One region of the Ochrobactrum sp. PL_is483 genome, then DNA from elsewhere that is predicted to be linked to it. Evidence: riboswitches for the same ligand, from Rfam matches in the RefSeq annotation. Region 1 holds a riboswitch; the other holds the start of a gene.
What was found. Region 1 has a riboswitch for FMN ahead of AC0TNJ_RS14245 (DMT family transporter). Riboswitches for the same ligand answer to the same signal wherever they lie in the genome.
Positions count from the first base shown of each region.

Region 2: linked by a shared signal. The riboswitch ahead of AC0TNJ_RS20980 (6,7-dimethyl-8-ribityllumazine synthase) and the one ahead of AC0TNJ_RS14245 (DMT family transporter) in region 1 are both predicted to bind FMN.

Region 1 is NZ_JBVPGS010000037.1:102,140-116,955, reverse strand. Features, by position in the region: gene AC0TNJ_RS14275 (crotonase/enoyl-CoA hydratase family protein) at 375-1,178, opposite strand; gene AC0TNJ_RS14270 (hydroxymethylglutaryl-CoA lyase) at 1,187-2,050, opposite strand; gene AC0TNJ_RS14265 (acetyl/propionyl/methylcrotonyl-CoA carboxylase subunit alpha) at 2,043-4,010, opposite strand; gene AC0TNJ_RS14260 (carboxyl transferase domain-containing protein) at 4,075-5,682, opposite strand; gene AC0TNJ_RS14255 (isovaleryl-CoA dehydrogenase) at 5,682-6,830, opposite strand; gene AC0TNJ_RS14250 (acetoacetate--CoA ligase) at 7,019-9,007, opposite strand; FMN riboswitch at 9,247-9,398, shown strand; gene AC0TNJ_RS14245 (DMT family transporter) at 9,494-10,405, shown strand; gene AC0TNJ_RS14240 (acyltransferase family protein) at 10,424-11,554, opposite strand; tRNA gene AC0TNJ_RS14235 (tRNA-Ala) at 11,741-11,816, opposite strand; gene AC0TNJ_RS14230 (TIGR02300 family protein) at 12,040-12,429, opposite strand; gene aroA (3-phosphoshikimate 1-carboxyvinyltransferase) at 12,760-14,112, shown strand; gene cmk ((d)CMP kinase) at 14,112-14,753, shown strand.
Region 2 is NZ_JBVPGS010000040.1:563,545-578,360, reverse strand. Features, by position in the region: gene AC0TNJ_RS20995 (hypothetical protein) at 250-594, shown strand; gene AC0TNJ_RS20990 (protein tyrosine phosphatase family protein) at 664-1,008, opposite strand; gene fdhD (formate dehydrogenase accessory sulfurtransferase FdhD) at 1,122-1,943, shown strand; gene AC0TNJ_RS20980 (6,7-dimethyl-8-ribityllumazine synthase) at 1,963-2,439, opposite strand; FMN riboswitch at 2,516-2,676, opposite strand; gene AC0TNJ_RS20975 (ABC transporter substrate-binding protein) at 3,257-4,522, shown strand; gene AC0TNJ_RS20970 (carbohydrate ABC transporter permease) at 4,806-5,687, shown strand; gene AC0TNJ_RS20965 (carbohydrate ABC transporter permease) at 5,684-6,565, shown strand; gene AC0TNJ_RS20960 (ABC transporter ATP-binding protein) at 6,572-7,687, shown strand; gene AC0TNJ_RS20955 (DHA2 family efflux MFS transporter permease subunit) at 8,188-9,624, shown strand; gene AC0TNJ_RS20950 (RlmE family RNA methyltransferase) at 9,627-10,349, opposite strand; gene AC0TNJ_RS20945 (Ppx/GppA phosphatase family protein) at 10,352-11,893, opposite strand; gene AC0TNJ_RS20940 (amino acid ABC transporter ATP-binding protein) at 12,114-12,875, opposite strand; gene AC0TNJ_RS20935 (amino acid ABC transporter permease) at 12,872-13,552, opposite strand; gene AC0TNJ_RS20930 (amino acid ABC transporter substrate-binding protein) at 13,729-14,502, opposite strand; gene AC0TNJ_RS20925 (hydantoinase B/oxoprolinase family protein) at 14,775-14,816, opposite strand, start outside.

The DNA of each region.
Region 1 (14,816 bases):
GCGTCCTCCGACGGCCCCGAGACAACCCATGCCGGTCAAATCTCAGCGCATCTGCGCTGCCGAATTGCCGGGCCCTCCCTTTTGTTCATCGCATGATCTCAAAGGGTCGATTTAGAGCGCCAGACGCTCCAAATCATATGCATCAATGCGCATCTTGCCCGAAAACCGTTCACACGTTTCGGGATGCGCTTCAAAAGCACACCACACCGCCGCCTCGAAGAGGCCAGAGCCATAATATTATCCGAAATTGCATCCGCCCTTTCGGAATCATGCTCCAGAACGGGAGCGCGCTTTCATGATATAATAAGAATGCATTTCCGGCTTTCGATTGCAAGCGCCAAGTACCCGCAACTACAACGAAAAACCGCCTCCTCCTAAGTCGTTCCTCCCTCTTTTTTCCATGTCGGTGATCGCTTCGCAAAAAAGGCCGCGATCCCTTCCGCGGCCTCCGGTGTCTCCCATGTATCGGCAAGGCGGGTCAGCGTCATGTCGATCACCGCCTCGTCTATCGGCGCGCCCAGCGCATGGACCAGCCGCTTGGATGCGGCGACGGCTGCGGGCGCGGTGGAAAAGTAAGGTTTTATCTCCTCCTCCACCGCCGCATCGAGACGCTCCACCTCGACCACATCATGCAAGAGGCCGATCCGCCGCCCCTCCCGGGCATCGAACAGCCGCGCCGAGGTGAATGTGCGCAGCGCATTGGCCTGCCCGATACGCGCCACGACATACGGGCTGATGGTTGCGGGAATAAGCCCGAGCCTTGTCTCCGTCAGGCCAAAACGCGCATCGCAAACGCCAATCGCCGCATCGCACACGCTGATGAGACCGACGCCGCCGCCATAGGCTTGCCCGTTGATGCGTCCAATCAATGGCTTTGGCAGATCGCGCAGCGCTTTCAGCATGAGGGCAAGCTTGCGCGCTTCCTCAATGCGCCGTTCACGCGTGGCTTTGACCTGCTCCTGCATCCAGCCCAGATCGCCGCCCGCGCAAAAGCTCATGCCTGCGCCGGTCAGGATCACGATGCGTATGGCTTCGTTATCGCCCAGATGCAGCGCTGCGGTGGTTAGCTCATCGATCATCAAGCCCGACAGCGCATTGTGCTGTTCGGGCCGGTTCAGCGTGAGCGTCGCCACGCCACGTGGGTCGACCGCAATCTGGATGGTTTCGAAGTCGCTCATAATTGCTCCTAGGCCGCTTTATCCTGACGCAGCGCTTGCGCAAAAAGTGCAGCCGATCTCAGTTTTTGAATATCGAGACCGGTTTCGAAACCAAGATCATGCAGCATTTCGGCGACCAGCACCGTATCGACATTGCCCTTCGCACCCGGCGCGAATGGGCAGCCGCCAAGCCCGCCGACGGAAGCATCGAACACGCGCAGGCCCTTCTCCAGACTAACGCGGACATTGTCGAGCGCCCGCCCGCCAGTGTCATGATAATGACCGGCAAGGCTGTGCGCCGGGGCGATGGCCAGCACCGCGTCCAGCATGGCGGCAACCTTGTCCGGCGTGCCGCGCCCGATGGTATCGCCAAGGCTCACCTCGTGACAGCCGAGCGAAAACAGCTGCTCGGTCACATCGGCAACTGCCTGTGGGGTAACCGGCCCGTCATAGGGGCATTCGACCACGCAGCTCACATAGCCGCGAATGGCCAGGCCGTCATTGATCGCGGCACCGATGACAGGCGACAGGCGCTCGATGCTTTCGGCAATCGTGCAATTGATATTGGCTTTGGAAAAGCCTTCCGAGGCGGAAATGAAAACCGCTATTTCGTCGACATTGGCGGCAGCGGCAGCCTCATAGCCCTTCATATTGGGCACCAGAGCCGAATAACGGACGCTGTCGGCGCGCCTGATCCCGGCCATGACTTCCCGGCTATCCGCCAGTTGCGGCACCCATTTGGGGCTGACGAAACTCGTCGCCTCGATGCGCGAATAGCCGCAATCCGACAGGCGGTCGATCAGCGCAATCTTGTCGGCGGTTGGCACAAAACGCTTTTCGTTTTGCAGGCCGTCACGCGCTGCCATTTCGACGATTTCAACGTGTTCAGCCATGTTGCTCCTCCAGCTCGACCAGCAATGCGCCTTCACTGACCTGATCGCCCGCCGTAACGGTTACGGATGCGACCTTGCCGTCGCGCGGCGCCGTCAGTGACAGTTCCATCTTCATTGCTTCCATCGTCACCAGCGGATCGCCCTTGGCGACGCTCGCACCTTCCACGACGGAAACCAGCCGCACCAGCCCCGGCATCGGCGACAGGATGCGGCTTTCGCTCGAGGCATCCTCCTCCGCGCCTATCGACTGCACATGATGAAATATGGTGTCGCGACCTTCGAATTGCACCGTCACATCATGTCCGATGCGCGAGACCGACGCCTCCGATACGCGACCATCAAGGGCGAAACGGACGAGGCCGTTCTTGTGCTCACGAATTTCGATGGTACCGAAAGCAAAGCTGAAACGGTTGCCGCCTCTGGCCGCAAAGTTGACCGTGCGGCGCTCGCCGTGATGATCGAGCAGAACCGAGCGCGATGCCTCGCCCCATAGACGGAAACCGCGCAGGCTTGCCCATGGGTCGCCTTCTTGCGGCGCATCCAGGAGATCGAGCGCACCAAGCGCGGCCAGCGCAAAGGCGATATCCGAAGGCTGCTTTTCGGTGAAAAGCGCTGCCGTCTCGCGTCCGATCAACCCGGTATCGACATCGCCTGTGCGGAAAGCGTCGAGATTGCAGAGCGCCGACAGGAACTGGCGGTTGGTGAGCAGCCCTGCAATACGGGTCTTGCCAAGCGCCGCATCCAGCCGGTTCAGCGCCTCATCGCGGGTTGCGCCATGGCTGATGATCTTGGCGATCATCGGATCGTAGAACGGCGTGATCGTATCACCGGCGCGCACGCCGGAATCGACACGCGCATTTTCAGGCGGGGCAAAAAGCGCAAGCTTGCCGGTGGCGGGCAGGAAATCCCGCGCCGGGTCTTCCGCATAAAGCCGCGCCTCGAAAGCCCAGCCGTTTATGGAAAGTTCGTCCTGACGCTTCGGCAGCGTCTCCCCCGACGCCACGCGCAATTGCCATTCGACCAGATCAAGCCCGGTAATCGCTTCCGTCACCGGATGCTCCACCTGCAACCGCGTGTTCATTTCCATGAAGAAGAAGCGGTCGGGCCGCAGCCCTTCCGACACATCGGCGATGAACTCCACCGTACCCGCGCCGGAGTAACCAATCGCCAGCGCCGCCTTTACCGCCGCCTCGCCCATGGCGGCGCGCATATCCCGCGTCATGCCGGGCGCAGGCGCTTCCTCGATCACCTTCTGATGGCGGCGTTGCAGCGAGCAATCGCGCTCGAACAGGTGCACCGCATTGCCGTGATTGTCGCCAAAAACCTGCACCTCGATATGGCGCGGCTTGGCCATGTATTTTTCGATCAACACCGCGCCGTCGCCGAACGAGGCTTCCGCCTCGCGCCGCGCGCTGTCGAGTGCTGCGGCGAAATCGGAAGCCTGATCGACCCGGCGCATGCCCTTGCCGCCGCCACCCGCCCGCGCCTTGATGAGCACCGGATAGGTGATCCGGTCGGCCTCGCTTTTGAGAAAGGCGCCATCCTGATTGTCGCCGTGATAGCCCGGCACGACAGGCACGCCTGCTTTTTCCATCAGCGCCTTGGCGGCATCTTTCAGCCCCATGGCGCGAATGGCCTTGGCCGACGGGCCGATGAAGGTGAGGCGCGCCTCTTCAACCGCATCCACAAAGCCTGCATTTTCGGAGAGAAACCCATAGCCCGGATGGATGGCCTCTGCGCCAGTTTCCTTCGCGGCCTTGATGATCGCATCGACATTCAGATAGCTTTGCGCCGAAATGGCGGGGCCGACACGCACCGCCTCGTCGGCCATCTCCACATGCAGCGCATTTGCATCCGCATCGGAATAGATCGCGACCGTGGCAATGCCGAGCTTGCGCGCCGTCCGAATGACCCGGCAGGCGATTTCTCCGCGATTGGCAATCAGTATCTTTTTGAACATCATTCCTGCCCTCGCGGGATGCGGGCGGAAAACCGCTTCACACTTTTCCTCATCCCGCGCCCCCTCACATTCTAAACAGGCCGAAACGCGTCGGCTCGACCGGCGCGTTCAGCGTGGCGGAAAGCGACAGGCCCAGCACCTCGCGGCTCTTGCGCGGATCGACGATGCCATCATCCCACAGCCTTGCAGATGCATAGAGCGGGTGGCTCTGGCGCTCGAACATTTCGAGCGTCGGGCGCTTGAACTCTGCCTCTTCTTCCGCCGACCATGTGCCGCCGGTGCGCTCGATCCCATCGCGCTTGACGGTCGCCAGCACGCCTGCCGCCTGCTCGCCGCCCATCACGGCGATGCGGCTGTTCGGCCATGTCCACAGGAAGCGCGGCGAGTAAGCCCGCCCGGCCATGCCGTAATTGCCCGCGCCATAGGATGCGCCGATCAGCATGGTGATCTTCGGCACATTGGCCGTGGCGACCGCCGTCACCAGCTTGGCGCCATGCTTGGCAATGCCTTCGGCCTCATATTTGCGCCCCACCATGAAGCCGGTGATGTTCTGCAAAAACACCAGCGGAATGTTGCGCTGGCAGCAAAGCTCGATGAAATGCGCGCCCTTCAGCGCCGCTTCCGAAAACAAGACGCCATTATTGGCGATGATGCCGACCGGCATGCCATAGACACTGGCAAAACCGCAGACCAAGGTGGTGCCGAACCGCGCCTTGAACTCATCGAAATCCGAACCATCGACAAGGCGCGCAATCACCTCGCGCACGTCATAGGGGATGCGCGTATCGGCCGAGACAACGCCCAGAATTTCTTCCGGGTCGTAAAGCGGCGCGGCGCCATCGCCTCTTGGGATAAAGCTACGCTTCTCGCTGTTGAGATTGGAGGCAATCGCGCGCGCGATTTGCAAGGCATGAGCATCGTCATTGGCCAGATGATCGGCGACGCCCGAAAGCCGCGTGTGGACATCGCCGCCGCCTAGATCCTCCGCGCTCACCACTTCGCCGGTCGCGGCTTTCACCAAAGGAGGACCCGCCAGAAAGATGGTGCCCTGATTGCGCACGATCACCGTCTCGTCGCTCATGGCCGGCACATAAGCGCCGCCTGCCGTGCACGATCCCATGACCACGGCGACCTGCGGAATGCCCGCCGCCGACATCTGTGCCTGATTGTAAAAGATGCGCCCGAAATGGTCGCGGTCCGGGAACACCTCATCCTGATTGGGCAGGTTCGCACCACCTGAATCGACCAGATAGATGCAGGGCAGACGATTTTCGCCCGCGATCTCCTGCGCACGCAGGTGCTTTTTCACCGTGACTGGATAATAGGTGCCACCCTTCACCGTCGCATCGTTGCAGACGATCATGCAGTCGCGACCCGACACGCGCCCGATGCCGGTGATAATGCCGCCGGAAGGTGCTGCCCCGCCATACATGCCATGGCCTGCCGTTAGCCCCACTTCCAGAAAGGGCGAACCCGGATCAAGCAATTGCGCGACACGCTCACGCGGCAGCAGTTTTCCGCGTGCGACATGACGCTCGCGCGCCTTTTCCCCGCCGCCGTCAATGGCAAGGCGAGCGGCTTCCGCCACCACATCGATTGCCGCCAGCATTGCCTTGCGGTTGGCCTCAAAGCTGGCGCTTCGGGTGGAAATTTCCGATTTCAGGACCGCCATCAACGGGTCTCCTGAAAGAGTTCCCGTCCGATCAGCATGCGCCGGATTTCCGATGTGCCTGCGCCGATTTCATAAAGCTTGGCGTCACGCAACAGGCGTCCGGTCGGGTAGTCGTTGATGTAACCATTGCCGCCCAGCGCCTGTATCGCCTGCAAGGCCATCTGGGTGGCGTTTTCCGCCGTATAGAGAATGCAGCCCGCCGCATCCTTGCGCGTCGTCTCGCCCCGGTCGCAGGCTGCTGCCACGGCATAGGTATAGGCGCGCGAAGCGTTGAAGATCACATACATGTCGGCAAGCTTGCCCTGCATCAACTGGAACTCGCCAATCGGCTGATCGAACTGCTTGCGCTCATGCACATAGGGCACCACGACATCGAGACACGCCGCCATGATGCCGAGCGGACCGCCCGCCAGCACCACGCGCTCGTAGTCAAGGCCGGACATCAGCACATTGACGCCCTTGCCCTCGGTTCCGAGCAGGTTTTCGGCGGGCACTTCGCAATCGCGAAACACCAGTTCGCACGTATTGGAGCCGCGCATGCCGAGCTTGTCGAGTTTTTGCGCTGTCGAAAACCCTTTGAAGCCTTTTTCGACGATGAAGGCGCTGATGCCGCGTGGGCCTGCCGCCGGATCGGTCTTGGCATAGACCACCAGTACGTCGGCATCGGGGCCATTGGTGATCCACATCTTGTTGCCGTTGAGAACATAGCGGTCGCCCCGCTTTTGCGCCTCAAGCTTCATCGACACGACGTCGGAACCGGCCCCCGGCTCGGACATGGCCAGCGCGCCGACATGCTCGCCGGAAATAAGCTTCGGCAGATATTTTGCGCGCTGTGCGGGCGAACCATTGCGGGTGATCTGGTTGACGCAGAGATTGGAATGCGCGCCATAGCTAAGCCCAATGGAGGCGGAAGCGCGGCTGATCTCCTCCATCGCCACGCAATGCGCCAGATAGCCCATGCCAGCACCGCCATAGTCTTCTGGCGCGGTGACGCCAAGCACGCCAAGCTCACCCAGTTCACGCCAAAGATGCATGGGAAATGCGTTATTGCGGTCGGTTTCAGCGGCAAGCGGCGCAATGCGCTCGTCCGCGAAACGGCGCACCGTATCGCGAAGGGCTTCGATCTCCTCGCCAAGACCGAAGTTTATGCCCCCATTTTGGCCCAAAGCAAACATACTCGTCCTCCACAAGTTCTGCCCGGCGACCATCTTTTACCAAGATGGCTTATGTTGAAGGCAGAGTGTCCCGTGGCGGTCAAATAGGCAATGGGGTTGCGCGGCGTTCTGTGGCTATTTATTGCCGCTTGACGAAATTTTATTTCGCAGTGTTTTGAGCATCAGTTTTCCTGAAGTTCTGCCAGATCGCGATAAAGCTCCAGTGCTTGCGGGTTGGCCAGCGCCTCGCGGTTCTTCACCTCGCGTCCATGCACAATGTCGCGCACGGCCAGTTCCACGATCTTTCCCGACTTGGTGCGCGGAATATCCGATACGGCAACGATCTTTGCAGGCACATGACGCGGCGTCGCGCCGGTGCGGATTTTGGCCTTGATGCGCGCTTTCAGGTCGTCATCGAGCGCCACGCCTTCGGCAAGCCGCACGAACAGCACCACACGCACATCATTGTCCCAATCCTGCCCGATGCACAGCGCCTCGGCCACTTCCGGCATCTGCTCGACCTGATTGTAGATCTCCGCCGTGCCGATGCGCACGCCGCCCGGATTGAGCGTGGCATCGGAGCGGCCATGAATGACGATGCCGTCATGCCCGGTCCATTCGGCGAAATCGCCGTGGCACCAGATATTGTCGAAACGCTCAAAATAGGCGGCCTGATATTTTGCGTCGCCCGGATCGTTCCAGAATTGCAGCGGCATGCAGGGGAAAGCCTTCGTGCAGACGAGTTCGCCCTTTTGCCCGCGCACCGGCTTGCCGTCATCATCCCAGACATCGACAGCCATGCCGAGACCAGCCCCTTGAATCTCGCCCTGCCAGACCGGCTCGGTCGGCACGCCCAGAACGAAGCAGGAGACAATATCAGTTCCGCCGGAAATCGAGGCCAGATGCACATCCGGCTTGATCGCTTCGTAAACGAAAGCAAAACCTTCCGGCGACAGGGGCGAGCCGGTGGACGAAATCGTGCGCAGCGCCGACAGATCATGCGTCTGCCCCGGTTTCAGCCCGGCTTTCAGCACTGCATCGATGAATTTCGCCGAGGTGCCGAAATAGGTCATGCGCTCAGCTGCCGCATAGTCGAACAGCGCATTGCCATCGGGATAGAAGGGCGAACCGTCATAAAGCAAAAGCGTTGCGCCGGAGGCAATGCCGGAAGCCAGCCAGTTCCACATCATCCAGCCGCAAGTGGTGAAATAGAAAAAGCGGTCGCCCTCACGTAAGTCCGCGTGAAGGCTGTGTTCCTTCAAATGCTGCAACAGCACGCCGCCCGCCCGATGCACGATGCATTTCGGAATGCCCGTCGTGCCGGAGGAAAACAGGATATAAAGCGGGTGATCGAAAGGCAGTCGGGTGAACTCGACGTCTTTCGCCCGGAACGGCTCAAGGGCCGCATCGAGCGCAATAGCCTTTTCCGCCTTGTCGGCGACAGCGTCCGCTTCACCCAGATAGGTGACGATGACAGCCCGCTTCAGCCCCGGCAGTTTTGCCGTCACTTCGGCAACCTTGTCGGCCACGTCGATGCGCTTGCCGTTATACCAGTAGCCGTCGCAGGCGAAGAAGAGTTTCGGCTCTATCTGGCCGAAACGATCCAGCACGCCTTGCACACCAAAATCCGGCGAACAGGATGACCAGACCGCGCCAATCGAGCTTGCCGCCAGCATCAGCGCCACCGCTTCCGGCATATTGGGCATCATGCCCGCTACACGGTCACCGGGCTGAACGCCTTCGGTCAGCATGAATTGCTGGAGTTTGGAGACCAGCGCGTGAAGATCGTTCCACGTCAGGCGGCGTTCGACCTTGTCCTCGCCGCGAAAGACAATCGCCTCTCCGTCGCCTTTGTAACGCAAAAGATTCTCGGCGAAATTGAGCTTCGCCTGCGGAAAGAACCGCGCCTCGCGCATATGACCTTCATCGATCAGCGCCTTGCCGCCGCGGTCGCCGATGACGTCGCAAAAATCCCAGATGAGCGTCCAGAATCCGGCACGATCCTCCACCGACCAGCGATGCAGCGCGGCATAATCCGGCAGGCTCAGGCCTGAGCGCTGTTCGGCGCGAATGCGGAACTGCTCCAGATTGCTGGCGACGATGCGCCCCGCATCCGGCTGCCACAGGGGGCGGTCATGCGAAAACTGCGTGGGGACTGCGTTGGTGCTCATCATTCCTCCCAGAACCAGGCGGAGCCTGACCCTCACCCGATCAACTCCGTCACGGATTTCTAAAAGAGAGTTTCCGATCCGTCCATGCTTTTCCATGGCACGGCACTCAAGGGCGCAGCAAAAGGCATCAGGGCGCATCATTGCCGCACGAGCAGTGAGTATCTTGCCTTGTGAAAAAACGGGGCCTATTTATTGCCAGCATCGGATGCAACTTCATGCCATCCGGTGCAAAAGAAATATCCAGTTCTCAGGGCGGGGTGAAATTCCCCACCGGCGGTAACGGGTGAAACACCCGAAGCCCGCGAGCGCCTGACACGAAAACGTATCAGGGTCAGCAGATTCGGTGCAAATCCGAAGCCGACGGTCATAGTCCGGATGAGAGAGAACGAGGTTGGAATCATGCCTGGCTGGACGGCTTGCCGTCTTCGTCCTGCAGTTTTTCTTCCCGTACCCTGAGGTAGCAGGCTTGAAAAAGGGAAGAAACCGTTGAGCCAACTTGCCTCTGTCCCAACTTTGAAACCCACCGTGCGCGGCGCAGCGCTGATGGTCGCGGCCTGTTCGGCCTATGCCGCAGTCAATGTCGCCACCCAATGGGCTGGAACGCGCACCGGCATTCCATCGGTCATCATTGCCTTCTGGCAATATGTGATCGCCCTGGTGCTGACATTGCCCCTGCTCATTCGCGATGGCGCAAGGGCCTTGCGCACCAGCCGCCTCGGCCTCCACGTCGTGCGTGTCGCACTGGCCGCCGCTGGCGTGCAGGTGTGGATTTACGCGCTGGCCCACGTGCCGATCTGGCAGGTGGTTGCGCTATCCATGACATCGCCCTTCTTCGTCATTCTGTGCGCGCGGCTGTTTTTGCGGGAAAAGGTGACACCGGCGCGCCTGCTCACCACCTTCGCCGGATTTGTCGGCGCGCTAATCATCATCGCGCCGTGGTCGGATTCCTATACGGTCTACTCACTGCTGCCGATCCTCGCCGCAGCGCTCTGGGCAGGCTATTCGGTGATGACCAAATATCTGACCCGCTTTGAAAAGCCCGCCAGCATTTCGGCCTATATGCTGGTGCTGCTCACCCCCATCAATGCGGCGCTCTGGCTGGCATCGGGCCTCAGCATGTCGGCAATCACCGCACCCGGCGTCGAGATCTGGTCCATATTGATCGTCATCGGCGCTTTCACTGCCCTGGCGCAATATTTCCAGATTGCCGCCTATTCGATCGCGGATGCGGTTTATCTGCAGCCGTTCGACGATCTGCGACTGCCGATCAATGTTATTTTCGGCTGGATCGTGTTTGCCGCCACGCCCGGCATCAACTTCTGGCCGGGAGCGGCCCTCATCGTCGGTGCATCGCTCTATCTGATGCGGCAGGATAGCGGCACGACGCGCACCGCCTGACCGACCCGGCAAGGCTGTCTATCGAACGACAGGCAGGCAGCCTTGCGTGGTTTCGGCAGAGCCGCGCTCGTATCTGCCGAGCCAGGTGTCGATTCTTTTCACCAGCCAGCGGTGAAGCGGATTCTCGAACAGGTGATAGGCGGCGGCCGCAATCAATACGCTGGCAACAGCAGCCCCACAAATGACCAGAACCGCGCCCGCCGTCGTGCCACCCCACCGATCCGCAGTCAACTTGAAGAAAATCATGCCCACTAACGGATGCAGAATGAATATGCCAAAGCTGTAACGGGAAAGCTTCGTGAATCCTCGCCATTGCAGCGGGGTGTAGATGCCCTGACTGGACGCGGCATAAAGTACATAGATACACGCATAAAGGAAGGCGAGCCGCCATGGACCTTCAAGCGTATTGGGTTCACCCGGCCCATTTTCGGGATGACAGAACAGGAAGGCGATCAGGCAGACGGCAAGCAAGGTCTTGATGACCGCGCCGGGCATTACGGGGTGTTCCCGCCGGGCGAGCCACATTCCGAAGAGAAAGGAAGGCAAGGCCCGGAAGACGCCCAAATCGGACAATTGAATGCGGGTCAGCGACAACACGCCAAGCCTTTGCGCCAGATATTCACCACCGACAGCAGCAACGATGACGCCGACAAGGACCCAGCTTCCGAACCGCCTGCAAAGCAGGTCGAACAGCGGAAAGGCCAGATACATGGCGAAAAGAGCACTCAGCGACCAGCTGACATAATTATAGGACAAGGTATGTCCCAACCCCCAATTATGGACCAGCAGGAGCTGGGTCAGCCCATCGCGCCAGCTCATGCTGGGCTCAATCTGGGGACGCAGGATTCCCGCTGCCGTGAGGGCGGACAGCAGCGCGAAACACGAGAAAGCAGCCACATGCAGCGGATAAATCCGCGCCAGCCGCTTTCCGACAAAGGCAACATATCGGGGCCAGCTCCAGAGATAATTTCGCCGTCTTGCCAGAAAAAGCCCGGAAACGATAAAGAAGATATCGGTAAAATAAGAAAAAGCTAATATAAATTCAGTCAACACTTCATTCTTCACCGGAACGCGGAAAGAAAAATGAAAGACGGCGATTCCGATACACAATAAAAACCGCAGCCCATCGAAATCAGGAAGCCTGCTCATTCGAAATAGCCATGCTGAAATACTTTGGAAATTCACTTACCAACTTTTTGGGATTTGTCGAGCGCATATGCCCGAAAAACCCGGTTAAATGTCACCGAGATCATTTTGACGCACGAACACGTCTGTCCGAGGACAGATATCGCGTCGATGGATAGGGGTATGTCTTCTGGAATTTCAGGAAGGATTTGGTGGAGCCAAGCGGGATCGAACCGCTGACCTCCTGCATGCCATGCAGGCGCTCTCCCAGCTGAGCTATGGCCCCATCAGACCTCTTTCGAGGTGGGCCAGGCAGGACTTGCTGCCCGGTGTGGCGGCTTATTAAATGGCGTTCGCGAGAAGATCAAGAGCTAAATCGCAACTCTTTTCACATCTGCCAAAAATAATTCACAGATCGCGTCAGTCTTCCACGCGAGACGCGCCCAAACGAAACGAGGCGACCCGAAGGCCGCCTCGCAAAAGCATCATATCCGGAGCGGCTGAATGGATCAGCCTTCTTCGTCGTCGCCGCCGACGCCACCGCCGAGGATGCCCGACATATCGTCGTCCTCGTCTTCCTCTTCTTCGAGGAAGGTGTCGTCATCGTCATCGCCCAGATCGACATCGTCGTCGTCGATATCCGGCAGATCGTCGCCGCCGCCCTTGGTTTCGTCGTCAGCATCCTCGAGCGAGACGAAATCCGGCTTTTCCAGTGCCGTATCCAGTTCTTCCTCTTCGGTTTCCTCTTCAACGACACGGCTTTCAAGCGTGGAATCGAAATAGGAACGCGGATAGGAAATGCCGGTGTAAGGCGAAACGATCGGATCACGATTGAGATCGTAAAATTTCTTGCCCGTTTCCGGGTCGATACGCTTGGTACCAAGTTCAGCTTTTGCCACGTCTAGCCTCGTTAATTTGCACGGGGACACAAATTCATAATATCGCGCCGGGATGCCTGCCTCGAAGCATACAGCCCATCACCATGCTGCTCACTGAACCATATGGCAAGGGGCAAGTCTTAAGCGCGTTTATAGTGTTGTCCGGTGCATAAACGCAATTTGGCGCGTTTGTCAAAGCCAAACGCACGCGCATACGCAGACTCTTCCGCCTCCGTGTCGCCCGCGCCGCGTATTCGCGGATGACCGCACAATATTACTATGCTAGGGAAGCCCCGCTTATCTCTCAATCCCGGCGCGTGTCCGCGCCAAAAATGTGACTGTGAAAAATCCATGTCCCATTCTGCATCCCCGAAACCAGCAACCGCCCGCCGCTCGGAGGCACTTACGGGCGAAATCCGCATTCCGGGCGACAAGTCCATCTCGCACCGCTCCTTCATGTTCGGCGGTCTGGCTTCGGGTGAGACCCGCATCACCGGCCTCCTGGAAGGCGAAGACGTCATCAATACCGGCCGCGCCATGCAGGCCATGGGCGCGAAAATCCGTAAAGAGGGCGATGTCTGGATCATCAATGGCGTCGGCAATGGCTGCCTGCTGCAGCCTGAAGCCGCGCTCGATTTCGGCAATGCCGGAACCGGCGCGCGCCTCACCATGGGCCTTGTCGGCACCTATGACATGAAGACCTCCTTTATCGGCGACGCCTCGCTGACCTCTCGCCCCATGGGCCGCGTGCTCAATCCGCTGCGCGAAATGGGCGTTCAGGTGGAAGCAGCCCAAGGCGACCGCATGCCGCTGACGCTGATCGGCCCGAAGACGGCCAATCCGATCACCTATCGCGTGCCGATGGCATCCGCACAGGTGAAATCCGCTGTGCTGCTCGCCGGCCTCAACACGCCCGGCGTCACCACCGTCATCGAGCCGGTCATGACGCGCGATCATACCGAAAAGATGCTGCAGGGCTTCGGCGCGGACCTGACGGTCGAAACCGACAAGGATGGCGTGCGCCATATCCGCATCGTTGGACAGGGCAAGCTGACCGGCCAGACCATCGACGTGCCGGGCGACCCTTCCTCGACCGCCTTCCCGCTCGTGGCCGCCCTTTTGGTGGAAGGTTCGGACGTCACCATCCGCAACGTGCTGATGAACCCGACCCGCACCGGCCTGATCCTGACACTACAGGAAATGGGCGCCGATATCGAAGTGCTCAATGCCCGTCTCGCTGGCGGCGAGGACGTCGCCGATCTGCGCGTAAAGGCCTCGAAGCTCAAGGGCGTCGTCGTTCCTCCGGAACGCGCACCGTCGATGATCGACGAATATCCGGTTCTGGCCATTGCCGCCTCCTTCGCGGAAGGCGAAACGGTCATGGACGGTCTCGACGAACTGCGCGTCAAGGAATCGGATCGTCTCGCAGCCGTTGCGCGCGGCCTTGAAGCCAATGGCGTCGATTGCACCGAAGGCGAAATGTCGCTGACAGTCCGTGGCCGTCCCGACGGCAAGGGACTGGGCGGCGGCACCGTCGCAACCCATCTTGATCATCGCATCGCAATGAGCTTCCTCGTCATGGGCCTTGCATCGGAAAAGCCGGTGACGGTCGATGACAGCACCATGATCGCCACGTCCTTCCCCGAATTCATGGACATGATGCCGGGACTGGGCGCGAAGATCGAACTGAGCGGCGCGCAATGATGCCGTTTATCGTCGCGATCGACGGACCGGCCGCCTCGGGCAAGGGAACCCTTGCCCGGCGTATCGCCATTCACTACGGCATGCCGCATCTGGATACGGGGCTGACCTATCGCGCCGTCGCCAAGGCGCTTCTCGACAAGGGTCTGCCGCTCGATGACGAAGCGGTAGCGGCAGAAGCCGCGCTCAATCTCGATCTGCTCGAGATGGACAAGGCCGTCCTTTCCGCGCATGCAATCGGCGAAGCTGCCTCGAAAGTGGCCGTCATGCCGAAGGTCCGGCGGGCGCTTGTCGAAGCGCAGCGCAATTTCGCCAATGCGCTCCCCTCAAGCGTGCTTGACGGGCGCGATATCGGCACCGTCGTCTGTCCCGATGCAGCCATAAAGCTCTTCGTCACGGCATCGCCGGAAGTGCGCGCCGAACGTCGCTATGAGGAAATCGTGGCGCGTGGCGACAAGGCCGATCTTGCGGAAATCCTCGCTGACCTCAGGAAGCGCGACGAGCGCGACACGAACCGCATCGATTCTCCCTTGAAGCCCGCAGAAGACGCGCACTTGCTTGATACGAGCGAAATGAGTATAGAAGCGGCATTTCTGGCCGCAAAAAAGCTGATCGATCATGCTTTGGCGCAGCATAGGGGATAAATCCGGCAGGTTTTCAAGCCTTTCGGATATCTTTGTGCCCTGAAAAGCTGGATTATCCTGAGT
Region 2 (14,816 bases), on a different contig from region 1:
CAATCTCTCGAAGGGCTTGCGAGGTGCCTGATCCGTCGGGGCACTTAAAATAGAGCAATGTTTTCAACACGATATTTCGCGTGATCGCAATAATAAGTGAATTTATCCGAAGGAGCTTTCCGTGCTTGTAACACGTTGCGGCCACAAAGCGAAAGCTGAATAGGACGAACAGTAACAGTACTCGGATCGCAAGATAAATCCGTAACGGGTTTCTTCGTACGAATGTTGGTTAAGTGGATGATGGAAACGATGCTTACTTCGCAACAATGGCTTCCGGTCGAGTTGCTCAATATCGGCCTGGCCGCGGCTCTTTTTTTCGCCTGCCTTGTTCACTCGTTGTGGAAAGCCGTCTTTGACGAACTCAATCCGGTGTTCTGGCGTCGCACGGCTGCTCTGCTCTGGGCGGGTATTTTTATCGTGGCGCTCAGCGGCGGGATCGAAAGCTTTAACTGGCCACAGGCCATTGGCTGGCTGCTCGTTCTTGGCGGTGTTGTCGCGACGGTGGCGCGCACCGGCATGAGCTATTATCGTCAATATTGCGCCCACACATCGCGCGCCGTTCATTCGGGCCGCGCCCGGCTTTCAGGACGATGATTGCCATGTTTGCAAAGACTGTAGAAATGCCTTTGCGGCTTCACCGTCCTCATAGCCTGCGCTCGTTCTTTATCCGCGCCTTTGCTGCTGTACGATCCCGTAAATATTCGTAGAGCGTGCACCCGATCGGCAGTAGCCAAGAATTGGTCCTTCGGCTTCATCCAGTGCTGCTGCCATCGCATCTACATCTTCCTGCGTCAGCTGTCCGCCGATAACCGGGATATAGTAGGTTGCCAAGCCAGCCTTTTCTGCAACGCGTGCAATCTCGGCGAACTCGGGCTGATCTGGCCCGCCTTCGTGATCGGGCCGATTGCAGATGATTGTGCGAAAGCCCTCCGCCGCAATGTCGCGCACGTCGTCAGGTTCGATCTGGCCTGAAACCGAGTAATTGTCGTCTATCTGCCGAATATCCATCTCTTCCTCGCTTGCCCCGAACCGTGGGGCTTGTTTGGTGGCACCTTACATAAAAGCTGATTTCGTGCCACATGAAACTGTTGGGTTCATGACGCGTGACGGACGAGAATGAGATGATGATCCAGACGACAAGCCGAAAGGTGCCGTATCTCGCGCATCGCGCGTCAGGCTTCAATGAAAGCATGCGCACAGTGCCGGAAGAAGTGCCGGTGGCTATAAGTTACAATGGCTCGACACAGGCCGTTATGATGGCGACGCCGGACGATCTTGAAGATTTTGCCATCGGTTTTACTCTGACTGAAAATATCGTTGATCATATTTCCGAGATCGAAGCGGTTGAGGCTGTTGCCTTTGAAAAGGGCATAGACATACAGATCAGACTGGCCGAACCACAGGAGCAGCGGCTTGCTGCAAGGCGCAGGTTTATGGCGGGACCCGTAGGTTGTGGGTTGTGCGGCATAGATTCGATCGAACATGCGTTGCGACCGCTAAACGTTTTGAAAAATGCGGAAAGGCGGTTCACGGCAGGAGAAGTGCGAGCGGCTGTAGCGTCGCTCGCGGAAGAGCAGCGACTGAATGCAGAAACCAGAGCCGTCCATGCGGCTGGATTCTATACACCGGAAAACGGACTCGTCGCGGTCCGCGAAGACGTCGGACGTCATAATGCGCTCGACAAACTTGTTGGCGCAGTTTCCCGCACGAATGTTACACCGGCGATAGGAATTGTAGCCATTACAAGCCGTGTATCGGTGGAGATGGTGCAAAAGGCTGTGCTATTCGGCGTGCCGGTTCTGGCCGCCATTTCGGCACCGACCGCACTGGCCATTCGGACGGCGGAGGACGCTGGCCTGACGCTTATTGCGTTGGTTCGAGGCGATGATTTCGATATTTATACCCATCCGCATTCTATCGTGAAGCCTGACCGGCCTTTTTAGGTGCCGGTCAGGCCAGCACTTATACGAGCGCGTTAATGCGGCTGCGTTCGCCGACAATCTGCAAAGCGGCATGGGCTGCTTCCACGCCTTTCACCTTGAAATGTGCATGGAAGAAATCACGATGCTCTTTGCTTTCATGGAAATGATGCGGTGTCAGGACAACGCTGAGAATTGGAACTTCGGTCTCAAGACCAACCTGCATCATGCCGTTGATAACCGCAGTGGCGACAAAATCGTGCCGGTATATACCACCATCCACGACGAAGGCCGCACCGACTATCGCAGCGTATTGCCCGGTTTTTGCCAAGGTTTTGGCGTGGAGCGGAATTTCATAGGCTCCGGGAACATCGAAGATTTCGACTTCTACGTTGGCGCCGGCCTTTGCGGACAGTTCTTCGATAAAGCTCTTGCGGGCTTCATCGACAATATCGGCGTGCCAACGAGCCTGAACGAATGCAATTTTGAAGGAAGTCTTGTTCGGATAGCTCTGGTTCATAGGTTCCTCACGAAACTAGAATCAGGGCGCACAAAAGAACGCTAGACGGCACCGAAATGGCACAATCCTGGCGATCAATTGCTCTCTTCCATCCGGACTTTAACCGTCGGCTCCGGCATTTCACCGGATCTGCTGACCCTGAATTGAAGCCGAATCGACCCCTATCAGGCGCTCGCGGGCTCAAAGCTTGTGCTTCATACCGCCGGTGGGGAGTTTCACCCCGCCCCGAGAACAAACCCGCACACTATTATGCGAGCGGCGCGAACTTATGCCCTTGTCGATGGCTTGTCCAGTAGGAGAGGAGGGAATTTCTACGACCGCTGCCACCTTTGAAGTTCACTGCATCAGAAGCATGTAGATTGCCGTCTTTCAAAGGGTAACCCATTCTTTTCCAACGGTTTTTGAGGCTGTTGGCTCTACTTGCAGTTTTAATCGATTGGGCTTCTCCCGTTTTGTCGGATAGGAACTATTGACAGGCTGGGAGGGTTGAGGCCTATCCTACGTGCCATACCTTGTCTGGAAGATATTTCGCATTCATAAAAGACAACGTTGTCAATTGGGGCGAGGCGGCGTAAGAGTGAGGTGGAGGATTTCAGGAAAAACGCCGTCAAAGGATGGTCGGGGCGCAGGTGAAAGCGGGAGCTTTCGCATCATATTGCGGCAGTGACTAACAGAAAGAGGCTGTGTGGTGCAGTCGGTTTCTGGTCCGCACCGAGGAGGTGCGGATAGGAATGACGAAGCGGATTATTGCGCATAAGCAGAGGCTTGGCCGAGTATCCGATAGTTTTAGTTTCGTTTGTTTCTACGGGAGGTAGACATGCATAAACTTTTGAAGCTTGCTGCGATGGGTACGGCCGCCTGTGCCTTGCTCGCCGGAATGGCGCCTGTTGCCAATGCACAGGACAAGCAGAATGTTGAAGTTCTGCACTGGTGGACGGCCGGCGGTGAAGCTGCCGCACTTGATGTTCTCAAGAAGGACCTTGAAAAAAAGGGCATCAGCTGGACTGATATGCCGGTTGCCGGCGGCGGCGGTACAGAAGCCATGACGGTATTGCGCGCGCGCGTTACGGCGGGCAATGCGCCGACGGCAGTGCAGATGCTCGGCTTCGACATTCGTGACTGGGCAGAGCAGGGGGCTCTTGGCAACCTCGATGAGATCGCTACCAAGGAAGGTTGGGAAAAGGTTATCCCGGCCCCCTTGCAGGAATTTGCCAAGTATGACGGTCACTGGATCGCGGCTCCCGTCAATGTTCACTCCACAAACTGGATGTGGATCAATAAGGCAGCGCTCGAGAAGGCTGGCGGTAAGGAGCCAACCAATTGGGACGAATTGATCGCTTTGCTCGACAAGTTCAAGGAACAGGGGATCACTCCGGTCGCTCATGGCGGGCAGCCATGGCAGGACGCCACGATCTTTGACGCCGTCGTGCTCTCCTTCGGCACTGATTTTTACAAGAAGGCCTTTGTCGACCTTGATCCCGATACGCTCGGCAGTGATACGATGAAGCAGGCTTTCGATCGTATGACGAAGCTGCGCTCCTATGTTGATGACAATTTCTCCGGTCGGGATTGGAATCTTGCTTCGGCGATGGTTATCGAAGGCAAGGCCGGTCTCCAGTTTATGGGCGACTGGGCCAAGGGCGAGTTCATCAAGGCTGGCAAGAAGCCGGGTGAAGACTTTGTCTGCATGCGCTACCCGGGTACGCAGGGCGCAATCACATTCAATTCCGATATGTTTGCTATGTTCAAGGTCTCGGAAGACAAGGTTCCGGCTCAGCTTGAAATGGCATCGGCGATTGAGAGCCCGGCTTTCCAGTCGGCATTCAATGTGGTGAAGGGATCGGCTCCAGCGCGTACCGATGTGCCCGATACGGACTTTGATGCTTGTGGCAAGAAAGCTATCGCTGACGAAAAGGAAGCGAGTGAAAAGGGCACGATGCTGGGCTCCATGGCACATGGCTATGCCAACCCGGCAGCAGTCAAGAACGCTATCTATGATGTCGTAACCCGTCAGTTCAACGGTCAGCTTTCTTCGGAAGATGCGGTCAAGGAACTGGTATCGGCTGTCGAAGCTGCGAAATAACCGCAGAGAGGCGTCCAGGAAACCTTCTGGACGCCTCGTATCTCAAGCACTTCGGATATTGGCCACATATTTGAAGGTGACGACGATTGCAGCCAGAAATCAAAACAACAATTGCATGATGAAACTCTGCATGTTTCCATCGGAAATTGCAGCGGATTGAACTTCTTGGGTGCATTCGGCCCATATCTGGCTGAGGCGCCAGAATGCCCATCAAACTGATGTCCGGAGCCGCGTCTTATATTGGGACGTAGAGCCCCAACTGCGCAAACAGGGTGACGCAAATATGCAGCGTAACAGCCGATTACAGGAACTGGTGCCAAAGCTGGTGCTGGGTCCGAGCTTTCTCATAGTGCTGGTGTTCGTCTACGGTTTCATCATCTATACCGGCGTTCTCTCGCTCACTAACAGCCGAATGCTGCCATCCTATGGCTTTGTCGGACTCGCGAATTACACCAAACTCTGGGCCTTGCCCCATTGGTGGCGGGCAATCACCAATCTGGCAATCTTTGCGTCGCTTTATATCATTATCTGCTCGGTTATCGGACTTTCTCTTGCGATCCTACTTGATCAGAAAATCCGCGGCGAAGGTGTTCTGCGTCCAATTTATCTCTATCCAATGGCATTGTCTTTCATCGTGACCGGAACGGCATGGAAGTGGTTTCTCGATCCCGGCATTGGTCTGGAAAACACAATGCATCTATGGGGTTGGGAGAGTTTCTCGTTCAACTGGATCAAGAGCAATACGATGGCAATCTACTGTCTGGTGATCGCCGCGGTGTGGCAATCATCCGGGTTCGTGATGGCGATGTTTCTGGCAGGATTGCGCGGTGTCGACAACGAGATCATCAAGGCGGCCCAAATTGACGGCGCTTCAACGGGCACCATCTATCGCCGCATCATCATTCCGTTGATGCGCCCGGTTTTCCTGTCGGCGTTCGTGGTTCTCGCTCATCTGGCGATCAAGGCCTATGATCTGGTGATCGCATTGACCGGTGGTGGACCGGGTCAGGCTACAGAATTGCCTGCGACGTTCATGTATTCCTATACATTCACCCGGAACCAGATGGGTATCGGTGCTTCATCGGCAATCATCATGCTGGTGATGATCTTCTCGATCATCATTCCCTATCTTTATTCGGAAATTCGCGGAGGGTCGCGGTCATGAGCGCCCAGTCGCAAGACAATGCCATCAGCAGCGGAAAGCTGACACGCGCGCTGATCTACACGGCACTGCTGATCTTTGCATTCTACTATCTGCTGCCGCTCTATGTGATGCTGGTCAACTCCTTCAAACCCCTTGATGAAATCCGTCAGGGCGGCATGTTGAATCTGCCGCAGCAATGGACCATCGAGCCATGGCTGTCCGCGTGGTCGACGGCGCAGATCGGCGTACAGCCAACCGGCCTGAAGCCGTTCTTCATCAACTCAATCCTGATGGTCGTTCCAGCCGTTGCGATCTCGACCATCGTCGGCGCTTTAAACGGTTATGTGCTGACGAAATGGCAGTTCCGCAGATCGAATATCTTTTTCGGCCTGTTGCTACTGTCGTGCTTCATTCCGTTCCAGATCGTGCTCATTCCGATGGCGCGCGTACTTGGTTTTCTGGGAATCGCAGGCACGATCTGGGGGCTGATCCTCGTGCATGTGGTCTATGGTATCGGTTTCACGACGCTTTATTTCCGCAACTATTACGAGGCTTTTCCGACGGAATTGGTTCGGGCAGCCCAGATCGATGGGGCGAGCTTCTTCCAGATATTCTGGCGAATTTTGCTGCCGTCGTCGGGGCCGATCATCGTGGTGTCTGTGATCTGGCAGTTTACCAATATCTGGAACGACTTTCTGTTCGGCGCTTCTTTCTCGGGTGCGAATTCAACACCGATGACGGTAGCGCTCAACAATCTCGTTTCCTCCTCCACCGGCGTCAAGGAGTACAATGTTCACTTCGCAGGTGCCATATTGGCGGCCCTGCCGACGCTGATCGTTTACATTGTTTCTGGCCGCTATTTTGTTCGTGGCCTGATGTCCGGTGCCGTTAAGGGATAAGTTGCAATGCCTTTTCTGAAAATTTCCGATCTCTATAAGTCCTACGGCAATGTTTCGGTTTTGAAGAATATCAATATCGAGATTGACGAGGGTGGTTTTCTTGTCCTCGTCGGTCCGTCCGGCTGTGGCAAGTCAACATTGCTGAATACTATCGCCGGGCTTGAACCAATCACGTCGGGCGATATCGCCATCAATGGCAAGTCGGTTTCCGGTTTGCATCCATCCCAGCGCGATATTGCAATGGTTTTTCAGTCCTATGCGCTTTATCCAAATATGACTGTTGCCGGAAACATCGCTTTCGGCATGGAAATTCGTAAAGTTCCAAAGGCTGAACGTGAAAAGGCTATTCAGGAAGTTGCCGATATTCTGCAGATCGGCCATCTGCTGGATCGCAAGCCGAGCCAGCTTTCCGGTGGTCAACGTCAGCGCGTGGCAATGGGGCGTGCTCTGGTGCGCAATCCTCAGGTCTTCCTGTTCGATGAGCCGCTTTCCAATCTTGATGCCAAATTACGCGTCGATATGCGCACCGAAATAAAGCGGCTGCACAGCCGGATGAAAACGACAATCGTTTACGTAACCCACGACCAGATCGAGGCGATGACGCTCGCGACCAAGATCGCTGTTCTCAAGGACGGTGTCTTGCAGCAGTTTGGCACGCCAGCAGAAATCTATAACAATCCGTCCAATATGTTCGTTGCAGATTTCATGGGATCTCCTGCCATGAACCTGTTGACGGCGCGAGTCGAAAAGAACGGTTCGAGCTATGCCATTAATCTCGTGCGCGGTGACGGCGAACCGCTCAAACTACCGTTGAAAGTCGCTCCTCAGGGACTCGGTGCATATGATGGCAAGGATATCGTGTTCGGCATTCGCCCCGAGGCGCTGACCGATCCAGATGGAGCCGATCGTAACGCCGATGCCGTGGTGGAAGGCGATTGCCTGATTGATGTTGTCGAGCCTGCCGGCTCGGACACGTTTGCGGTCACGCGACTGGGCGGCAAGCATGTCGTGGCGCGTCTGCGGGCCGACGCCCGCATCGCTGCCGGACAACCGGCGAGGCTTGCTTTCAACTTGGACAAGTCTGTTTTCTTTGACCCAGGCAGCCAAAGTCGAATTCTCTGACATCAAACGAGACTCCAAAAGGAAAAGAGCGCTTCCATTGAATTGGAAACGCTCTTTTTCATGCATGCCTGGAGGGCAAAAAACTTTTTCAGGGCGCGTTAACGCAGGAAGTCGAGTCCTAGCAGCCCTACTGCAAGTGCAGTGTTGAGTGAAATGATCATCATGCCATAGACAATGGCGGTTCTTGTAATATCGTTCATTTCCTACCTCCTTGAACCGGAGCGGTGCCCGCGCGGTTCGAAGTCTCGTGAAACTGTAACGAAATGTAACAAGCTGTTACGGGAAGCGCAACCCCGATTTACGCAAATGTGAACGAGTGAAATCTTGCGTGAGATATTTGGCCCATTTGCGCGAAAGCGGCCTGATCGAACTGAATCGGCGAGAAATCGCAGATTTTATGCATATTCACTGCAATGTGACGCCGTTTCGGCTAGCAATAATCAGCTTGGCGCTACATAGGATGGTCAGATCTTTCATATCCGTTGTATCGGAATATTATCGTGAATCGCATCATTCCGCTTGTATTGGCCATAGCCCTTTTCATGGAGCAGATGGATTCGAACGTCATCTCGACCTCGCTTCCCGCTATAGCCGCCGATATCGGCACAAGCCCCATTGCGCTCAAGTTGGCGCTGACGGCTTACCTTGTTGCTCTTGCGGTTTTTATTCCGGTCAGCGGCTGGATGGCGGATCGCTTCGGAGCCAAGAATGTCTTCCGCGCAGCAATAGCGGTATTCGTAGTGGGTTCTGTTGCCTGTGCTGCATCGAATTCATTGACTGCTTTCGTTGTTGCACGGTTTTTGCAGGGGATGGGCGGTGCGATGATGACGCCGGTCGGGCGTCTTGTGCTTATCCGTTCCACCCCACGCAGCGAGCTTGTATCAGCCATGGCCTGGCTTACGATCCCGGCAATGGTTGGGCCGTTGGTCGGGCCGCCTGTAGGCGGTTTCATAACCACCTTCCTTACCTGGCATTGGATTTTCCTGATTAACGTGCCGATTGGCGTCGTCGGCATCTGGTTCGCAACGCGCTTTCTGCCAGACACTGACGAGCGCATTGTGAAGCGCCTCGATTGGACGGGCTTCTTTCTTTCAGGTATTGCGATGTCAGGCGTCGTTTTCGGGCTGTCAGTCGTCAGCCTTCCGGCCTTGCCACCTGCGGTAGGATTCACAACCCTTGCTATCGGTATTGTCTGTACAGTCCTTTATCTTCAACATGCCAAGAGGGTCGATGATCCTCTGCTGAACCTGAAGCTTTTCGATAACCAGGTTTTCCGTTCTGCGGTTGTTGGTGGCAGCATTTTCCGGTTCGGGATCGGCGCTATTCCGTTTCTGCTGCCATTAATGTTTCAGCTTGGTTTCGGGCTCACGCCTTTTCAATCCGGTATGATGACTTTCGTTTCGGCGATTGGTGCAATCAGCATGAAGTTCGGTGCAAAGCGCATCTTTGTTCGCGTCGGCTTCCGGCGTGCGCTGATGGCAGGTTCGCTGATTTCGGCCTGCTTTATCGCCGTCAATGGCCTGTTCACGCCGACAACGCCATATTGGGTCATTATCGGCTTTCTGCTTGTGGGGGGCTTTGCGCGCTCATTGTTTTTCACCGGCGTCAACGCGTTGGCTTTTGCCGAAATCCCTGATGAAAAGACCAGTCAGGCAACGCCTATTACAGCCGTGGCCCAACAGGTTTCTATTGCTATTGGCGTCGCTCTGGCAGGCGGTATTTTGGAAATCAGCACGTCCCTACGCGAAGCCCACCTTGAATTGGTGGACTTCCACATCGGCTTTTATGTAGTTGCTGCTGTTTCGGCCATGGCCTTTTTTTGGTTTGCGCGGCTTGCGCCGGATGCGGGCAAGGAATTGGCGGCGCCAACCGTTGTCAAACACTCCAGCAAGGAGCGCGCGGCTGTGGACGCCGCAAACGCTTCCGCTGGAAAATAAGCTCAGCCTTTGAAATCTTGAGCGAGCAGGTAAAGCTCGACGGATTCGGCGCGGGACGCCGGAGGCTTTACGTGATGCACGGAGCGGAATTTCTGCTTTAGCAACGCCAGAAGTTCGTTTTCCGTGCCGCCCTGAAAAGTCTTGGTAAGAAAATGTCCGCCGGGCTTCAGAACCGAGATGGCAAAATCAGCAGCGACTTCGCAAAGATGCACGGTACGCAGGTGATCAGTCCTGCGGTGACCGGTGGTCGGCGCAGCCATGTCGGAAATGACGAGATCGGGCTTGTCGCCGAGCGCATCCATTAGTTTTTTTGGCGCTTCATCGTCGAGAAAGTCCATTTCCAGCAAGACAACGCCGGGCAGCGGATCGACGTGAAGATAGTCGATGCCGACGACGTGTGGGTTCTCATCCGTGGAACCGACGATTTTGGCCGCGATCTGCGACCAGCCGCCTGGCGCAGCACCAAGATCGATGATCTTCTGCCCTTTTTTGAGCAGGTTATAGCGATCATTGATTTCAATGAGCTTGTAGGCTGCGCGCGAGCGATAGCCATCCGCTTTTGATTTGTGCACATAGGGGTCGTTCAGGTGACGTTCCAGCCAGCGGCGCGACGATTCCTTGATTGTGCCGGCCTTTTTCTTCACGCGCACCTGCAGATTGCTGGAGCCAGCGCCACCGCGACCACCAGTCTTCACTCCGCCTTTGTTTCCGCCTGCCTTGCTCATTATCAGTGCCTGTTTCTAGCGCCTGTCGCGCGATTGTGTCGCCATGCGCCATCGCGCGACATCAGTTCGGTCAAAATGCCTTCACGCAGACCACGGTCGGCAACGAGTAGTTTTTCGCTTGGCCATACTTGGCGTATCGCGTCGAGAATAGCGCAGCCTGCCAATACCAGATCGGCACGATCCGCACCAATACATGGGTTGGCTACGCGAGCTTCAAAATCCCACGACAGAAGACGGTTAGTCATCTGGGTCACGTCTTCGGCACCCATCCACATACCATCGACCCGACGCCGGTCATATCGGTCAAGACCGAGATGAATTCCTGCCAGCGTGGTCACCGTGCCGGATGTTCCTAACAGGTGGAAGCGGGGGCTGGCGGTCAAATTCCCGAGGCACTGGCGTTCTGCAAATTGTGCAAGCAGTTCAGTCACATGCGATACCATGGACTGAAAACTTTCCTGTGTGACATTGCGCCCGCCAAACCGTTCCGCCAATGTCACGACACCGACTGGAAGGGACGTCCAGGCCATGATGTGTTCCGCAAGCCGAGGGGATCTACGGCGGGAAACATCAATCAGCGCGATTTCAGACGAGCCGCCGCCAATATCGAACAACACGACGGCGTCGGTCTCACGGGTAACGAGCGTGCCGCAGCCTGAGACAGCCAGCCTGGCCTCTGTCTGGCGATCCACAATTTCGAGTTCCAGTCCGGTTTCTGCACGAACCCGCGCCAGAAACTCCTCGCCATTGGAAGCTGAACGACAGGCCTCGGTCGCAATCAATCTCGATCGCCTGATTTTCTTGCCTGCCAGCTTGTCGCGGCAGATTTTCAACGCTTCGACGGCGCGGTTCATCGCATTGTCGCTGAGCCGGCCCGTAGTGCTTAATCCTTCGCCCAGTCGTACGATGCGCGAAAAGGCATCCACAACGCGGAATTGGCCCGGTCTGGTTGGCGAAGCCACCAACAGTCGGCAATTGTTGGTTCCTAGGTCCAAAGCCGCATAAAGCGGAGGATCAGCCTTTTCAGGATGCGAACCATTGGCAATCCGGAGAGTTTGGCTGTTGCCGCTCTTCCGTTTGCCCTGTGCCAAAGCATGCTGATGATCCGTGCGCACGGGATTATGCGGAGCCTTGACCGTTGCTTCGGCAATCAAAGGCTGCCCGCTTTGCTGCCGCGCCTGCTTTTTCTTGCGGGCACGCCGACGGCGATTCGAGATTTTACCGGATGGCCGTTGCTGGCTGTTATCTGCTTCAATCCTGGTTGGTTGTTGGGTAGCAGCTTCAACACCAGATACAGATTTACCACGCCGACGCCGACGCGCACGTTTGCGCTGGCTCTGCGGGCCTGCACTTTCGGCCTCGTCCTGTGATTTCGAGCGTCCTGAATCGGATGCACTACGGGCATTACCGATATCTGTAACGGCTTTTTTGCGCGGTCTGCGCTTACCGTTATCGGACGGACTCCGGGCCTGCGAATTGCCCGATTGTCCGCCGGACGCCCCTTGATGCACCATTTCCGCGGTGCGCTCGTCGGGGTTCTTCAAGGTTCTTGTCCTTATGGCGCCGCGCGAACCGATGAGGACGCAAGCAAGGCGCTTCAATTTCTACGTTGTGCATAATGTAACAGTGGTTTTCTGTTTTACCAAGGGGCAGGCTGTCGGGAGCCGCCGGAAATTTTGAACACACGTACGAAATTTGAGCCAACGGCGTGCCGAGGGCTTTCGCTGGTGGCGAAAGCCCTTACGGGATCTATATGTTTAAGGCTTATATGTCGTATGTATGAGCGGCGTTGATCGTCGCAACGAATTGTTTGGTGCGTTCGCGCGCAGGGCGCGAGAAAATCTCATTAGCAGCGCCTGTTTCCACGATATTGCCTGACTCGAGAAAGACCACATTCTTTGCAATCTTGGAGGCGAGCCGTAGATCATGTGTGGCAATCACCATGGTCGTGCCCTCTTTGGCCAGCTTGCTCAGAACATCAACCACTTCGGAGGCAAGCTCGGGATCAAGTGCTGAGGTAGGCTCGTCGCACAACAGGACGCGCGGTGATGGTGCTAGTGCACGTGCGATGGCGATGCGCTGTTGCTGCCCACCAGACAGTGTTGAGGGCCAGGCATCGGCCTTATGCGCCATCCCCACCTTTGTGAGCAGTTCCATCGCACGTTCTTTTGCCTTGTCCTTTGGCCAATTCAGGACCGTAACAAGACCTTCCATCACGTTCTGGATCGCCGTCTGGTGCGGGAAAAGCTGGAAGTTCTGAAATACCATGCCTGTCTGGCGGCGGATTGACTGGATTGCTTGCCAGCTCGGCTTGCGGCCGGGCTCGAAGCTGATGCTCTGCCCCCCTAGAACCAGAGTGCCCGACGTCGGAATCTCAAGCAGATTTATGCAGCGCAGCAATGTGCTCTTGCCGCCGCCGGACGGGCCTACCAGTGCCGTTACCGTACCCTCCGCAATCGCAACGCTGATATCGTTGAGAATAACTGCGTCATCAAAACGCTTTACGATGTGTTGCAGCTCAATCATGCGTTTGTCTCCAGCGTACCGCCATAGCGTCCGAAGCGCTTTTCAAGCCGCACTTGCAGCGCCGATAGAACGGAACTCATGACCAGATAAATCAGGGCCGCTTCGATATAGAGGATGAGAGGCTCATAAGTGGTTGCGACGATACGCTGTGCGGATTGGAAAAGCTCCGGCACGGTGATAGCCGCAGCAAGCGACGTGTCCTTCACCAGCGAAATGAAGGAATTGGAAAGTGGCGGCACGGCCGTCCGGGTCGCCTGTGGCAGAATGGTGCGCGCGAGAGCCTGTCTCCAACTCATGCCGATAGAGTATGCGGCTTCCCATTGGCCTTTGGGGACGGCGGATATCACAGCCCGGATGATTTCTGAGCTATAAGCACCGACACTGAGTGTGAAGCCAATCACCGCTGCGGGAAATGCATCAAGATAAATGCCTGCGCTCGGCAGTCCGTAAAAGATCACGAACAGCTGCACGAGCAAAGGTGTGCCGCGGAATATCCAGACATAGAAACGCGCGACAGACGAAAGCCAGAGCGGGGCGAACAGCCGCACGAGCGCAGTCAGGAGTCCCAATGTGAGGCCGAAAGTAAAGGACAAAAGGGTAAGCGGGATGGTGAAAATCAAGCCTGCCCACAAAAGAGTAGGCAGGGATTCCGCCATCAGTTGAAGCCAATCTGGCACTTTTTCGGCTCCTCAACAAAGCAAAAGATCAGACTGAAATGAACTTGCGCGGATGAACCTGCGCGGCGTTATCTTATACAGTCTGACATTCATGTCTTGGGAATAGTTTTTTATGATCACAATAAAACGAAGCCGGAACTGGTTTCCGGCTTCGCTGTGTGAGCCTGAGACGACGCTTACTTGGAAACGTCCTGACCGAAATACTTCTGGGCAATTTTGTCGTAGGTGCCATCGGCCTTGATCTCATCCAGAGCCTTGTTGATGGCTGCAACGAGATCATCGTCACCCTTGCGAACGATGATGCCTGAAGCGTCAGCGTTTTCCTTCTCCGCTACAATCTTTACCGGAGCCTTCGGCTGGTGCTTTTTGAAGTCGAGGAACGACAGGCTGTCGTTGAGCGTTGCGTCAGCGCGGCCAGTTAGAACGAGCTGGATCGACTGGTCAAAACCATCGGTAGCCACGAGTTCTGCGCCAGCTTCCTTGGCGAGCTTGCCATAATTGCTGGTGAGCGACTGTGCTGATTTCTTGCCCTTAAGGTCCGCAAAATCCTTGATCGTATCGTTCTTGTCGCCGACGATCAAAACGACCTTGGAAACAATATAGGGATTGGAGAAGTTGAATTTCTTCTTGCGTTCTTCGGTGATGCCGACCTGATTGATAACAGCATCATAACGGTTGACGTCGAGACCGGCGATCAGACCATCCCACTTGCCTTCGACGAATTCCGGCTTGACGCCGAGCTTGGCGGCGACAGCTTCACCGATTTCCACGTCGAAGCCGACGAGCTTGTTGTCCTTGTCGTGATAGGTGAAAGGCGCATATGTGCCTTCGGTACCAATCTTCAGAACGCCCGCCGACTTAATGGCGTCGAGATTTTCTCCAGCCATTGCGCCGGTGAAGAGAGCTGTCTGAATGAGGCCTGCGGTAGCGATGATCTGAGCGAATTTCATTTTCGGTATCCGTGAACTGGTTGATGTTCTATTGATCGCAGAAATTTAATTCTAAAGATGCGTTTAAAACGACCGTTCAGGCTCAATTATTAGGAACTTGTCCTAATTATTTCCCGAATTTGGGTGAATAATTCTAACACTTTCCGGAAGCGGTCGGAAGAGTGGAAATAGCATTCGCCCATTGACGAGATGGACTTAGCAGATTTGTTCCAGTCGAACGCAAAGCGCCGCCAGAGTGTTGCTGGCGGCGCTTTGCGTTCGGATAGGGACGATTATTCGGGCTTGCCGTAGCCGCCGCCCGTCGGGGTGACGAC